Regions from separate parts of the Actinomadura sediminis genome, predicted to be linked through region 3. Evidence: predicted binding sites of a transcription regulator. Region 3 holds the regulator's gene; each other region holds the start of a gene.
What was found. The regulator HrcA, encoded in region 3, represses chaperone genes, less so after heat shock. The targets are predictions, from matches to a motif close to TTGGCACTCTCNNNNNGAGAGTGCCAA.

Region 1 (4,575 bases), on a different contig from region 3:
TTCGGGGCGATCGGTTCCGAGATCGCCCGCCTGTTCCAGGCGCTGGGCTGCGAGGTGTCGTACTGGACGCGGCGCCCGCGCCCCGAGGCGTCCGCGACCTACCGCGACCTGGACGACCTCGTGGGTTCGTCCGACGTCCTCGTGCTCGCCGTCCCGCTGACGGGCGAGACCCGCGGGCTCCTCGGCCCGGACCGCCTCGCCCTGCTGCCGGACGACGCCCTGCTGGTGAACGTCGCGCGCGGGGGCATCGCCCCCGACGACGCCGTCCTGGCCGCCCTCGAGTCGGGACGGCTGGCCGGTGCGGCCCTCGACGTGTTCGACTCCGAGCCGCTCCCGGACGATCATCCGCTGCGCTCGCACGACCGGGTGCTGCTGTCGCCGCACGCGGCGGGCGCCTCGGACCGGTCGCAGCTGAACCTGGTCGCGATGGTGCGCGACAACGTCGTCGCCGCCGTCCGCGGCGAGGACGTGCAGAACGTCGTCAACGGGGTAGATCCGCAGGTCAGGCGGCGTTAAGGCCGGGTCACGGGGATTCCGACACTCAACCCGAAATGCGCAAATGGGCGTTCAATCTGTAGGATCCCTAAACGATCAACTTTGACGACCCCGCGAAGGGTGGGATGTGCAGCTCGACATCTGGCTACTCCTCGGGGCCACACTCGTACTCAGCGCCATCGTCGCCGTCCGGCTGTCGCACCGCGCCGGGCTGCCGACCCTGCTGGCGTACATGGGTCTCGGCCTCTTCATCGGCGAGTCGGGACCGCTCCACATCGTCTTCGACGACGTGGCCCTCGCCGAGACGCTCGGGCTCGCGGCGCTCGTCCTCATCCTCGCCGAGGGCGGTCTCACCACCAACTGGCGGCAGGTCCGCCCGGCCGTCCCCGCCGCGCTCAGCGTCGCGACGATCGGGACGCTGCTCAGCATCGTCATCGTCGCGCTCCCCGCGATCTGGCTGATCGGCCTCGACTGGCGCGCCGCGTTCCTGCTGTCGGCCGCCCTCGCGCCGACCGACGCCGCCGCCGTCTTCTCCGTCCTGCGCCGGCTGCCGCTGCCGTCCCGCGTCGCGGGCCTGCTGGAGGCCGAGTCCGGCTTCAACGACGCGCCCGTCGTCATCATCGTGATCGCGCTCGCGACCACCGGGACCGTCCCGAACCCGCTCGAACTGTCCGCGATGCTCGTCTACGAGCTCGCCGTCGGCGCGCTGATGGGCCTCGCGATCGGGTGGCTCGGCGCCCAGGCGCTGCGCCGGGTGGCCCTCCCCGCCTCCGGCCTCTACCCGATCGCCGTGCTGTCGATGTCGATCGGCGCGTACGGCGCGACGTCGCTCATGCACGCCAGCGGGTTCGCGGCCGTCTACGTCAGCGCGCTCGTCCTCGGCAACGCCCGCCTCCCGCACCGGCCCGCCACCCGCGGCTTCGCCGAGGGCGTCGGCTGGCTCGCGCAGATCGGGCTGTTCGTCATGCTCGGCCTGCTCGCGTCGCCCGCCGACCTGCCCGCGCAGATCGTCCCCGCCCTGATCATCGGGTCGATCCTGCTGTTCGTCGCCCGCCCGCTGTCGGTGCTGGTCTCCACGCTCGGCTTCCGGATCCCGTGGGGCGAGCGGATGTTCATGTCGTGGGCCGGTCTGCGCGGCGCCGTCCCGATCGTCCTCGCCACCATCCCGATGGTGGAGCAGCTCCCCGGCTCCGACCGCAGCTTCGCGATCATCTTCAACATCGTCGTCGTGTTCACGCTCCTCCAGGCGCCCACGCTGCCGCTGGCGGCGCGGCTGTGCGGGCTCGAACGGGACGACGAGACGCGCGAACTCGACGTGGAGGCCGCGCCCCTCGAGGAACTGCACGCCGACCTGCTGGAGGTCCGGATCCCGGACGACTCCCAGATGAACGGCGTGGAGATCTTCGAGCTCCGGCTGCCCGCGGGCGCGTCCGTCACGCTCATCGTGCGGAACGGGTCCAGTTTCGTCCCGGAGCCCACCACCCCGCTGCAATCCGGCGACACCCTCCTGGTCGTGACGACCGAGGAGGTGCGGGACACCGCGGAGCGGCGCCTGCGCGCCGTCAGCCGCCGCGGCAAGCTGGCCGGCTGGTTCGGCGAGACCGGCACTTGACCGGCGCGGGAACAGGCCGGGGGCGAATCGTGTTCCACTCACGGGTACCATTAGCAGTCGTTCACAGTGAGTGCCAGTCCGGGGCCACCCGCCGGGCTGAGTCAGCTAGGAGGAACCGTGCCGACGTATCAGTACGTTTGCACCGAGTGCGGCGAGCCTCTGGAGGTCGTGCAGAAGTTCAGCGATGACGCGCTGACCGACTGCCCGGCGTGCGAGGGCAGGCTGCGCAAGGTCTTCTCCGCGGCGGGGATCATCTTCAAGGGGTCGGGCTTCTACCGGACCGACAGCCGCGGGTCCGGCAAGTCGACCGTGGGCTCCTCGTCCGGCGGTTCGTCGAACGGCTCGTCGAACGGTTCGTCCGACTCGTCGTCCTCTTCGGGCGACTCCGCGAAGTCCGACTCGTCGGCTTCGTCGTCCTCCTCGTCGAGCGGCGACTCCGGTTCGTCCTCGTCGTCGAAGGAAAAGGTCGCCTGACTTCGTGAACGCGCGGGGGCGACGGCCGCGCGGCCGCCGTCCCCGCCCGTACCGCGTCTTCCGAGCCCGGACGGACGCCGCCCGCACCGGGCGCGCCGCCGGGTTCGCCGCCGTCGGCTCAGCCGGTCCCGGGATGCGCCGCTGGGCGCGCCGCCGTCGGCTCAGCCCGTCCCGGATGTCCCGCCCGGCGGTCGAGCGCCGCTCCCGCCGCGCCGGCACTCCCTCTGGTCGAGGTGCCCGCTCTCGCCCGTCCGTCCGGGCGGATGGTGCCGGGCCGCACGCCCGCGGACACGCGACGCCCCCTCTGAGCTGCGCCGACGCCGCTCCTCTCCTGCTCCCGGCCGACCCGGGGGCGTCCCGCGCCGCCTCCCGGGCCCGCCCGCGCACCCCCGTCACTACACCTCCAGGGTGAACGCGGTCATCGGCCGTGCGCCCCGGGGCGTAGTGCGATTCGCTTCCCTCACACGACGCGTAAGCGGCCGCTCTCCGGTGAGCATTGGTCTGAACGGAACCCGTGCGGACGGGCGGGACCGCAGGTCACACGGACCGAGCGGCCCCGCGGCCCGGACATCGAGATAGCACCGACGCCTCTCGCCGACCGAGAGGCTCCGGCGGCGCATAACCGCCATATCTCGACTTCACCCCGCTCGGGCAGCAGCGGAGAGGAACCATGAGCGAACGCAGCCCGGCGCCCCCCGGCGCCCGACCGAAACGGACGGCCGGGTGGATCGCCGGCCGCCGGACCAAATGGGCCGTACTGGCCCTGTGGGTGATCCTCCTGGCCGCACTCGGCCCGCTCGCCGGGAGGCTCGGCGAGGTGGAGGAGAACGAGGCGTCGTCCTGGCTGCCCGGCGGAGCCGAATCGACGCGGGTCGTCGAACTCCAGGAGCGCTTCCGGTCCGAGGAGTCGATGCTCGCGGTGGTCGTCTACGAGCGGCCGTCCGGCATCACCGGGGCGGACCGCGCGGCGGTCGCCGAGGACGCGACGGCGTTCGCGTCGCTGCCCGGCGCGGAGACCGTGCAGGGCCCGATCCCGTCCGAGGACGGGCGGGCGCTCCAGGTCCTCGTCCCCCTCACCGGCGAGGACACCGTCGTCGACGCGGTGGACGAGGCCCGCGAACTCGCCCAGCGCGGACCGCCCGGCCTCGAAGCCCACGTCACCGGGCCCGCCGGCGCGGGCGCCGACCAGATCAAGGTCTTCGAAAGCCTCGACGGGTTCCTGCTGATGGCCGCGGGCGGCGTCGTCATCGTGCTGCTGCTGCTCATCTACCGAAGCCCGATCCTGTGGATCGTCCCCGTCCTGTGCGCGCTGGCCGCACTCGCACTCGCCCAGTCATTCGTTTACCTTCTGGCCAAGTACGCGGACCTGACGGTAAACGGGCAGAGCGCGGGCATCCTGACGGTCCTGGTCTTCGGGATCGCCACCGACTACGCGCTCCTCCTCGTGGCCCGGTACAGAGAGGAACTGCACCGGCACGAGGACCGGCACGAGGCCATGGCGTTCGCGCTGCGCCGCGCCGCCCCCGCCGTCATCGCATCCGGCGCGACCGTCGCGGCCGGGCTGGTCTGCCTGCTGCTGGCCGCGATGAACTCGACCGCGGGCATGGGCCCGGTCGCCGCCGCCGGGGTGCTGACCGCGCTCGCCGCGATGCTCACGCTGCTCCCCGCGCTCCTCGTGGTCTGCGGGCGCTGGCTGTTCTGGCCGTTGATCCCCCGGTACGACGCGAAATACCTGAAGCCGGAGGCGTACGAGGCCGAACACGGCGTCTGGAGCCGGGTCGCCGCGCTCGTCGGCAGGCGCCCGCGCGTGCTCTGGACCGTCACCACGGTCGCCCTCGCCGGCCTCACGTTCGGTTTGTTCTCCCTCAACGCCACCGGGCTGTCGAACGAGGGCATGTTCACCGGACGTCCCGACTCGATCGCCGGCCAGGACGTCCTGTCCGAGCACTACCCCGGCGGATCCGGCTCCCCGGCGGTCGTCATCGCCCCGGCGG
Region 2 (4,575 bases), on a different contig from region 3:
CGTGTTCTTCTGCAAGGGAGCGGAGCAGGAGACCGCCGTGGGAGCCATGGACCGTGTGCTTGACACCCTGCTGGAGACCGGGCCGCCTCTGGTCGGCGAGTACCGGGGGCCTCCTGAGCCTCAGTCGGGCGAGTGGCTGGAACCTGACATCGATGTCGTCCATAGCTTCAGGCTTGTCACCGGGACAGAGCGGGAGGGCCCGCCCCCTGACTACCTCTTGCTTGAAATCCATGCGGGTGTGCGGTTCATCGCTGAAGACGTGATTGCGACGGACCCCGATGATGACCACGGCGTGTGGGGGAGCGAGCTCATGGTCATCATCACTCTGACTGGTGACCGTCCGGATTGGCCACTGGTGGATCGCATATGGACGGTGCTGGAAGGACTCTGGTCAGCGGTGCCATGGGACGAAATATCGGGCTTTGCGGTCGCGACCGAGACTCACAGACCGCTTCGAGGCGACATCTCGCCCTGAGGTGGGCCGACGGGCACCGTATCGACCACGGAAAGCGGTCCGAAGTGCCTATTCGCGCGGGCGGCCCCAGCCCGGCACGGGCGGCATCGCGCGAATGAGTGCTTCGGCGGGTTCATGGGGGTCGCGAGACCTCCTGGTAAGCGCACGCTCGATCCCCTGAATGCCGCGACCGTCAGCCGGACGCCGACGTTTCAACGCTGCGGCCGTCACCGAGTCGAGTAGATCGGGTCGGCGCCATGGCCTCTCCTCCGGCCTTCCACTTGGAGACCATGCGTTCACTGATGCCCAGGTGTCCGGCGCATTCCCGGATGCCCATGCGCTTGGCCTCGCGCGGGGATCGGTTTTCGCGGCCGGTCCAGGGGCCGTTAGAGGGGTTCTCCCGGAATCTCGCCGTATTCCTTGCGGAGGTCATCGAGGATGGGGTGTTCCGCCGGGAACTCGATGTCGTTGATTGCGGTGATCGCCCGGACGCCTACGGTCGTGTTGGTGGCGAATGCGGCTTGCATGCGGGGCAAATCCGCGACGTTGACCGGTGCCAGGGACGTCCGGTCGTGGGCCTGCTGGAGAAGTCGCATGGTGACGCCGGGTAGGACTTCGGCGTTCGGCCAGATTACTTGTTCGCCGTCGTAGAACCCGATGTTCCACGTGGCGCCCTCGGAGACGTAGGACTCGGTGTCGAGGAACAGGGCGTCGTCGAATCCGTCGAGTTGGGCGCTGCGGCGGTGGCGTAGGGCGCCGAACAGGCCGACGTGTTTGACCTCGGGGAGGTCGCGGATGTAGCTGGCGGTCTGGACGCGCATCGGTGCGGGTGGCATGGCGCCGGCGGGCCTGGTGGTGATGAGCACCTGTGGTTCGGCCTCGGTTCCGGGGTGACCGAGTTCCAGGGCGGGGTCGAACACGGTCACGCGAACGACGAACGAGTCGTCTCGTCCGGCGATGGCCTGGGCGACGAGTTCGCGTACGCGGTCACGGTCCAGTTCGGTTGCGAAGAGGGCGCGGCAGTCCCGAGCGAGTCGTTCCAGATGGTGCGAAAGGCCGCGAACCCGGTGTTCGTCGACTCGCATTGAGGTGAAGTGGCCGTAGTTGACGAGCGCAAGCGCCTGGAGTTGTTCGGAGGTGGCCGGTGCGCCGTTCAGTTCCGCCATGGCCTGAGTTTGTCAGTCCGCGGTCCGGCGGCACGTTGCCGGAGGCGGCGCGGGGGCTTCGTGTCTGACTGTGCGGAGCGGATCGTTCTCGCGTGCCTGTTCTGCGGGTGTCGGGGTGCGGGGGCGCACCCTGGAAGACGGCGACGGCAGTCGGGGCGGCCCTGGTCGGAGGCTCCGGGGCTGGTCAGGGTGGGTCGGCGGAGGTAGATGAAGCTTCCTGCGGAGAGGGTGCGCGTTGCTTGCACTCGACAGGGTAGAGTGCTAAAAAACGGTTGGCACTCCACTGTGGAGAGTGACAACTTCACAGTCTGGGTCGGGGCGATGAGGCTCTGGAGCGGCGGCGGAATGGCAGTCGTCGGCCGGGGTCGTCCGTCGCGGGCGTCGGCTCGATCCGTCTAAGCCACCTTGTTCCGGGAGGACTGGAGCCTATGGCTGCAAAGATGATCGCGTTCGACGAGGACGCCCGGCGCGGTCTCGAGCGGGGCATGAACCAGCTCGCCGACGCCGTGAAGGTGACGCTCGGCCCCAAGGGCCGCAACGTCGTGCTGGAGAAGAAGTGGGGCGCCCCCACGATCACCAACGACGGTGTGTCGATCGCCAAGGAGATCGAGCTCGAGGACGCCTGGGAGAAGATCGGCGCGGAGCTCGTCAAGGAAGTAGCGAAGAAGACCGACGACGTCGCGGGTGACGGCACCACGACGGCGACCGTGCTGGCCCAGGCGCTCGTGCGCGAGGGTCTGCGCAACGTCGCCGCGGGCGCCAACCCGATGTCGCTGAAGCGGGGCATCGAGGCCGCGGTCGAGCGGGTCAGCGAGGAGCTGTCCAAGCTGGCCAAGGACGTGGAGACCAAGGAGCAGATCGCCTCCACCGCCTCCATTTCCGCCGGCGACCCGCAGATCGGCGAGATGATCGCCGAGGCGATGGACAAGGTCGGCAAGGAAGGCGTCATCACGGTCGAGGAGAGCCAGACCTTCGGTCTGGAGCTCGAGCTGACCGAGGGGATGCGCTTCGACAAGGGCTACATCTCGCACTACTTCGTCACCGACCCCGAGCGGATGGAGGCGGTCCTCGAGGACCCGTACCTCCTGATCGTCCAGGGCAAGGTGTCGGCCAACAAGGACCTGCTCCCGGTCCTCGAGGGCGTCATGCAGTCCGGCAAGCCGCTGCTGATCATCGCCGAGGACGTCGAGGCCGAGGCGCTGGCGACGCTGATCGTCAACAAGATCCGCGGCATCTTCAAGTCCGTGGCCGTCAAGGCCCCGGGCTTCGGCGACCGCCGCAAGGCCATGCTGGGCGACATCGCCACCCTCACCGGTGGCCAGGTCATCAGCGAGGACGTGGGCCTCAAGCTCGAGAACACCACGCTCGACATGCTGGGCCGCGCCCGCAAGGTCGTCGTCGCCAAGGACGAGACCACCATCGTGGACGGTGCCGGTGACGCCAACGAGATCGCCGGTCGGGTCAACCAGATCCGCACCGAGATCGACAACACCGACTCCGACTACGACCGCGAGAAGCTCCAGGAGCGCCTGGCCAAGCTCGCGGGCGGTGTCGCGGTCATCAAGGCCGGCGCCGCGACCGAGGTGGAGCTCAAGGAGCGCAAGCACCGCATCGAGGACGCCGTCCGCAACGCCAAGGCCGCGGTCGAGGAGGGCATCGTCCCCGGCGGTGGCGTGGCGCTGCTGCAGGCCGGCACCAAGGCGTTCGACAAGCTCGAGCTGCAGGGCGACGAGGCCACCGGCGCCAACATCGTCAAGCGCGCTCTCGAGGAGCCGCTGAAGCAGATCGCCGTGAACGCCGGCCTCGAGGGCGGCGTCGTGGTGGAGCGGGTCCGCAACCTGACCCCGGGCGAGGGCCTGAACGCCGCCACCGGCGACTACGTCAACATGTTCGACTCCGGGATCATCGACCCGGCCAAGGTGACCCGGTCCGCGCTGCAGAACGCCTCGTCGATCGCCGCGCTGTTCCTGACCACCGAGGCCGTCATCGCCGAGAAGCCCGAGAAGAACGCGGCCCCGGCGGGCGGCATGCCCGACGCCGGCGGCATGGACTTCTGATCGGGTCCACGCCCACCCGAAACGGGTGAACGGCCACAAAAGGGGGCGGTCCTTCGGGGCCGCCCCCTTTCGCGTGCGCGGAAACGAGCGAACCGATCCTCGATCACGTGCGTCCGATCCCCACATTCACCGACTTCGGAAGGATCGGGATGAGCGACGCACTGCCCCGGCTGCTGGTCGATCCCCCCTGGGAAAGGGACGCCCGCGCGTACCGCGAGGCGACCAGGGCCGCGGCGAAGGCGGTCGCGCTCGTCCCCGGGCTGGAGCCGCCCGCGGACCGGAGCCTCGTGTGGGCGGACGGCGAGCGGGAGGAATGGCTGAAGCTGTGCGACAGGCCGTCCTATCTGTCCGACAAAGAGAAGACGATCCTGGAGAGCGAAGGGTGGCCCGGACTCGTCCGGGCTTACAAGGACGGCACGGTCACCTACACGCCGAACCAGACGTTCATGTTCAAGCAGGGTCCCGAGGAGCTCGTCCGGCCCCTTCTGGCGGACTGGCGCACCGTCCCCAAGGGCGGCTGGGGACCCAAGGGCGACGACCTCAAGGCGCTGTTGGCCCGTTTCGAACTCGGCGCCCGCCACATCGTGTTCCCGCACGCCAAGGCCGACCGCGCCCGGGGCGCCCGGGCGCTGCTGCCCGTGCTCGACCTGGAGACGGCCGTGCTGATGGCGCACTGGCTCTCCCAGGGGTCGGGCCGCCGCATCGCCGACGAGTGGCTCGCCCGTCACGGCGCCGGCGCGGTGCCGTTCCTGGTCCCGGACGCGCTGGGCAAGGCGCGCGTCCCGCGTGACAAGGCCCGGGCGGCGCTGGCCCGCATCGCGTCCCGGCACGGCGTCCCGGCCGTGGCGGACGCCGCCCGCCGGTACGGCGACCGCGCCGCCGAAGCCGTCGAGGGGTT
Region 3 (4,575 bases):
CCGCTGAGCGGCTCGGCGGCATCCTCGTGCAGGACGAGCGCGACGGACGCGGCCGCGAGCCGCCGCGCGACGGCGTCGGTCGACGCGAGGTCGGGCACGTGCGGCAGGCGGCTGCGCCGGGCCTGCTTGCCGGCCTCGCGGGCGGCGTTCCGCCAGCGGTTCAGGGCCTTCTCGCGGCGCTCGGGACGCCACTGGGTGACGCAGCGCGCGGCGGCCCACGGGACGATCTCGTCCACGCCCGCCTCGGTCATCGTCTCCACGGCCAGTTCGCCCCGGTCGCCCTTCGGCAGCGCCTGCACGACGACCAGGCGCGGTTCGGGCGGCGGCTCCCGGTGCCGGGCCGCGACCTCCAGCGTGAGGGACGCCCGGTCGGCCGCCGTGACGACGCACTCCGCGAGCAGCCCCTCCCCGTCGGTCAGGTCGACGCGTTCCCCGGGACGCAGCCGCCGCACGGTCGCGGCGTGCCGCCCCTCGGGGCCGTCCAGGATGACGCGGTCGCGTTCCAGGGCGGCCGTCCCGGCGAGGAACACCGGCGGGCTCATCGCTCTCCCCCAACGTCACCGGACCCCGGGGACGCGGGCGCGTCCCCGGGGTCCGTACCGACTTCCCACGGCCGGCCGGCGTCACGGCCGGCCATCACCGTCACGGCCTTCCCGGTAGGCCGTCACCGTCTCTCTTCAGTGCTGGTTGAACACGTCCCGCAGGCGGGAGAACATCCCCCGCTGCCCCGGGGCGAACTTGCCGGGGGGACGCTCCTCGCCGCGCAGCTCCGCCAGGCGGCGCAGGAGCTCCTCCTGCTCCTCGTCGAGCCTGTTCGGCGTCTCCACGTTCACGTGGATCATCAGGTCGCCGCGCCCGCTCTCGTTGAGGTGCCGCACGCCCCGGTTGTAGAGGGTGATCACCTGGCCGGACTGCGTGCCCGGCTTGATGTCGACCTCCTCGGCCGCGTCGAGCGTCTCGATCGTGACGCTGGTGCCGAGCGCCGCCGCCGTCATCGGGATCTCGACCGTGCAGTGCAGGTCGTCGCCCTCCCGCTCGAAGATCGGGTGCGCGCGCTCCACGATCTCCAGGAACAGGTCGCCGGGCGGGCCCCCGCCGGGACCGACCTCGCCCTCCCCGGCGAGCTGGATGTGGATGCCGTTCTCCACGCCCGCCGGGATCTTGACCTTGACGGTGCGCCGGGTGCGGACCCGCCCGTCCCCGGAGCACTCGGTGCACGGCGTGCGGATCACCGAGCCGAACCCGCCGCACGCCGGGCAGGGCCGGGCCGTCATGACCTGGCCCAGGAACGACCGCTGCACCTGCTGCACCTCACCGCGCCCGTGGCAGGTGTCGCAGGTCTCCGGGTGGGTGCCGGGCGCGCAGCCCGTCGCCTCGCAGGCCGAGCAGGCGACCGCGGTGTCCACGGTCAGCTCCCGGGTGGTGCCGAACGCCGTCTCCGACAGGTCCAGCTCGACCCGCAGCGTCGCGTTCCGCCCGCGCCGCGCCCGCGACCGGGGGCCGCGCGACGCCGACGTCCCGAAGAACGCGTCCATGATGTCGCTGAACGGGAATCCCGCGCCGCCGAACCCGCCGGCGCCGCCCCCGCCGCCGCCGGGCGCGAACGGGTCCGCGCCCAGGTCGTACATCTCCCGCTTCTTCGGGTCGGAGAGCACCTCGTACGCCTGGGTGATCTCCTTGAACTTCTCCTGGGTCGCCGGGTCGGGGTTGACGTCCGGGTGGAGTTCCCGCGCGAGCCGGCGATAAGCCTTCTTGACCTCGTCGGCGCTGGCGTTCCGGCCGACCCCCAGGGTCGCGTAGTAGTCGTTGGCCACCTTACGACCCCGCCAGGATCTGTCCCACGTAGCGTGCCACTGCCCGTACCGCTCCCATCGTGCTGGGGTAATCCATGCGTGTCGGCCCGAGCACTCCCAGCCGGGCCAGCGTGAGGTCGCCGACGCCGTAGTCGGCGGCGACGACCGAGGTCGATCGGAGCCCCAATTCGGGGTTCTCGGTGCCGATCCGCACCGTAACAGTAGAGGAGTCGCCGGACTCGCCGAGCAGCCGCATCAGCACGACCTGCTCCTCCAGCGCGACCAGCACCTCCCGCAGGCTCTGCGAGAAGTCCACCGCGGCCAGGTTCGCCGCCCCGGCGAAGACGATCTTCTCTTCGTGCCGTTCGACGAGCGTCTCCAGCAGCACCGACAGCACCGCGGCCGCCACCGGCCGCTCGTCCGGCCCGACCTTGTCCGGAAGGTCCGCGACGGCCGTCGGCACCTCGCCGAGCCCGAGCCCGTCCAGGCACGTGTTGAGCAACGCCCGCAGGTGCCCGATCGATTCCTCGGAGATCTCGCCGGGCGTCTCGATGACCCGCTGCTCCACCCGCCCGGTGTCGGTGATCAGGACGAGCAGCAGCCGGCTCTCGGCCACCCGCACCAGCTCGACGTGCCGCACCGTCGACCGCGTCAGCGACGGGTACTGCACCACCGCGACCTGCCGGGTCAGCTGCGCGAGCAGCTTCACCGTCCGGCCGACGACGTCGTCGAGGTCGTACGCGCCGGACAGGAACGTCTCGATCGCGCGGCGTTCCGCCGCCGACAGCGGCTTGATCGTCGACAGCCGGTCGACGAACAGCCGGTAGCCCTTGTCGGTGGGGACGCGGCCCGCGCTCGTGTGGGGTTGCGCGATGTACCCCTGCTCCTCCAGGACCGCCATGTCGTTGCGGATCGTCGCGGGGGACACGCCGAGGTTGTGCCGGTCCGCCAGGGCTTTGGAGCCCACCGGTTCGTTCGTGGACACGAAGTCCTCGACGATGGCGCGCAGGACCGCGAGTTTCCGGTCGTCCAGCACGTTGTCACCTCCCTCGTGCGCTGCCACTGGCCCCCCGATCATCCGGTGCCCTCCGGCCCCGTGCCGCTGGCACTCCTTACTCTTGAGTGCCAAGTGTACGACCCGCGGGGGCCCTTCTGGAGGGTCCCCGTCCCCGCGGCGGCGCGATCCTATCCGGATCGGGCGCCACGCCGAACGACCGGGGACGACGCCGCCCGCGGCCTCCGCCGGGTTAATGTGCGGACCTGTGCGGAGTAAGGACTACGGCAACGACGTGCTGTCCGGCGACTGGCGCAGGCCCCGCAAGGGCCTGATCCCGGAGGTCCCGGCCGAGCCGGGGCTGGTCGCCGAGGACCCCGACAGCGGGTTCTGCGGCGCCGTCGTGGCCTGCGACAAGTTCGGCGTCACCCTCGAGGACCGCTTCGGCAAGCGCCGCGTGTTCCCGCTCACCAGGTCCGGGTTCCTGATCGACGGCGCGCCCGTCACGCTCGTCCGCCCCGAGGCGGCCCCGCGCCGTCCCGCGCGCTCGGCGTCCGGCTCCGTCGCCGTCCGGGACCTGCGCGCGCGGGTCGCCAAGGAGAGCCGCATCTACGTCGAGGGCGTCCACGACGCGGAGCTGGTCGAGAAGATCTGGGGCCACGACCTGCGCGTCGAGGGCGTCGTCGTCGAGTACCTGGAGGGCGTGGACGACCTGCCCGCGATCGTCGACGAGTTCGGGCCCGCCGAGGGCCGCCGCCTCGGCGTCCTCGTCGACCATCTCGTCGAGGGCTCCAAGGAGAGCCGGATCGCCGCGCGGGTGTCGTCCCCGCACGTCCTGGTCACCGGCCACCCGTTCGTCGACATCTGGGAGGCCGTCAAGCCCGCGGCCGTCGGCATCCCCGCCTGGCCGCGGGTGCCCCGCGGCGTCCCGTGGAAGGAGGGCGTGCTGGACGCCCTCGGCTGGGAACCCGACGTGGGCGCCGCCTGGAAGCGCATCCTCTCCTCCGTGCACGCCTTCACGGACCTGGAGCCCGCCCTCCTGGGCCGCGTCGAGGAACTGATCGACTTCGTGACCGCCCCCTGACCCGCCCGGGACCGTCCGGACGGCCGTGGGCCGCCCCGCGCCCGGCGCGCCCCCCCGGGTACCCCCGGACGACCACCCGTGCACCCGCCCGACGGCCCGCTCACCCGCCAGCGCAGCCCCCATCACCACGCGCGGGCCGGGTACTAGGCGCAGACACGCTCAACCCGCAGAAAGAACCGCGCCACGCGCAGACCCGACCACCACGCGGAGCGGGCCGGGGCGCCACCCGAAGACACGCTCAACCCGCAGAAAGAACCGCGCCACGCGCAAACCCGACCACCACGCGGAGCGGGCCGGGGCGCCACCCGAAGACACGCTCAACCCGCAGAAAGAACCGCGCCACGCGCAGACCCGACCACCACGCGGGCGGCGGGTTGCCCCCGGGCGGCCGTAGGGCGCTCGGCGCCCGGAGGCCGACCGGGCCGCTCCCGGAGCCGCTAGCACAGCTCCCGGACGACGGCGTCGGCGAGGAGGCGGCCGCGGCGGGTCAGGACGGCGCGGCCCTCGGCGTACGGGGCCCGTTCGAGGAGCCCGTCGGCGATGAGGCGGCGCACGGCGGTGTCGTCGAGGAGGCCGGTGGGGCAGCCGGCGGCGAGGCGCAGCTCGAGCATGACGCGCTCGACGCGGCGGTCGCCGGCGTCGAGGATCTCGCGGGCGTGGGCCGGGGCGACGCCCTCGGCGAGGCGGGACGCGTAGGCGGCGGG

Region 1: the regulator HrcA is predicted to act here: its motif matches at 2,158-2,184, upstream of ACFQ11_RS21245 (FmdB family zinc ribbon protein).
Region 2: the regulator HrcA is predicted to act here: its motif matches at 1,893-1,919, upstream of groL (chaperonin GroEL).

The regions. Positions count from the first base shown of each region.
Region 1 is NZ_JBHTJA010000044.1:45,257-49,831, reverse strand. It holds gene ACFQ11_RS21255 (NAD(P)-dependent oxidoreductase) at 1-516, shown strand, start outside; gene ACFQ11_RS21250 (potassium/proton antiporter) at 623-2,107, shown strand; gene ACFQ11_RS21245 (FmdB family zinc ribbon protein) at 2,225-2,581, shown strand; gene ACFQ11_RS21240 (MMPL family transporter) at 3,252-4,575, shown strand, end outside.
Region 2 is NZ_JBHTJA010000042.1:7,794-12,368, reverse strand. It holds gene ACFQ11_RS20525 (hypothetical protein) at 1-475, shown strand, start outside; gene ACFQ11_RS20520 (aminotransferase class IV family protein) at 841-1,620, opposite strand; gene groL (chaperonin GroEL) at 2,049-3,677, shown strand; gene ACFQ11_RS20510 (DUF4132 domain-containing protein) at 3,827-4,575, shown strand, end outside.
Region 3 is NZ_JBHTJA010000006.1:50,070-54,644, forward strand. It holds gene ACFQ11_RS05530 (16S rRNA (uracil(1498)-N(3))-methyltransferase) at 1-542, opposite strand, end outside; gene dnaJ (molecular chaperone DnaJ) at 678-1,814, opposite strand; gene hrcA (heat-inducible transcriptional repressor HrcA) at 1,816-2,829, opposite strand; gene ACFQ11_RS05545 (DUF3097 domain-containing protein) at 3,056-3,871, shown strand; gene hemW (radical SAM family heme chaperone HemW) at 4,309-4,575, opposite strand, start outside.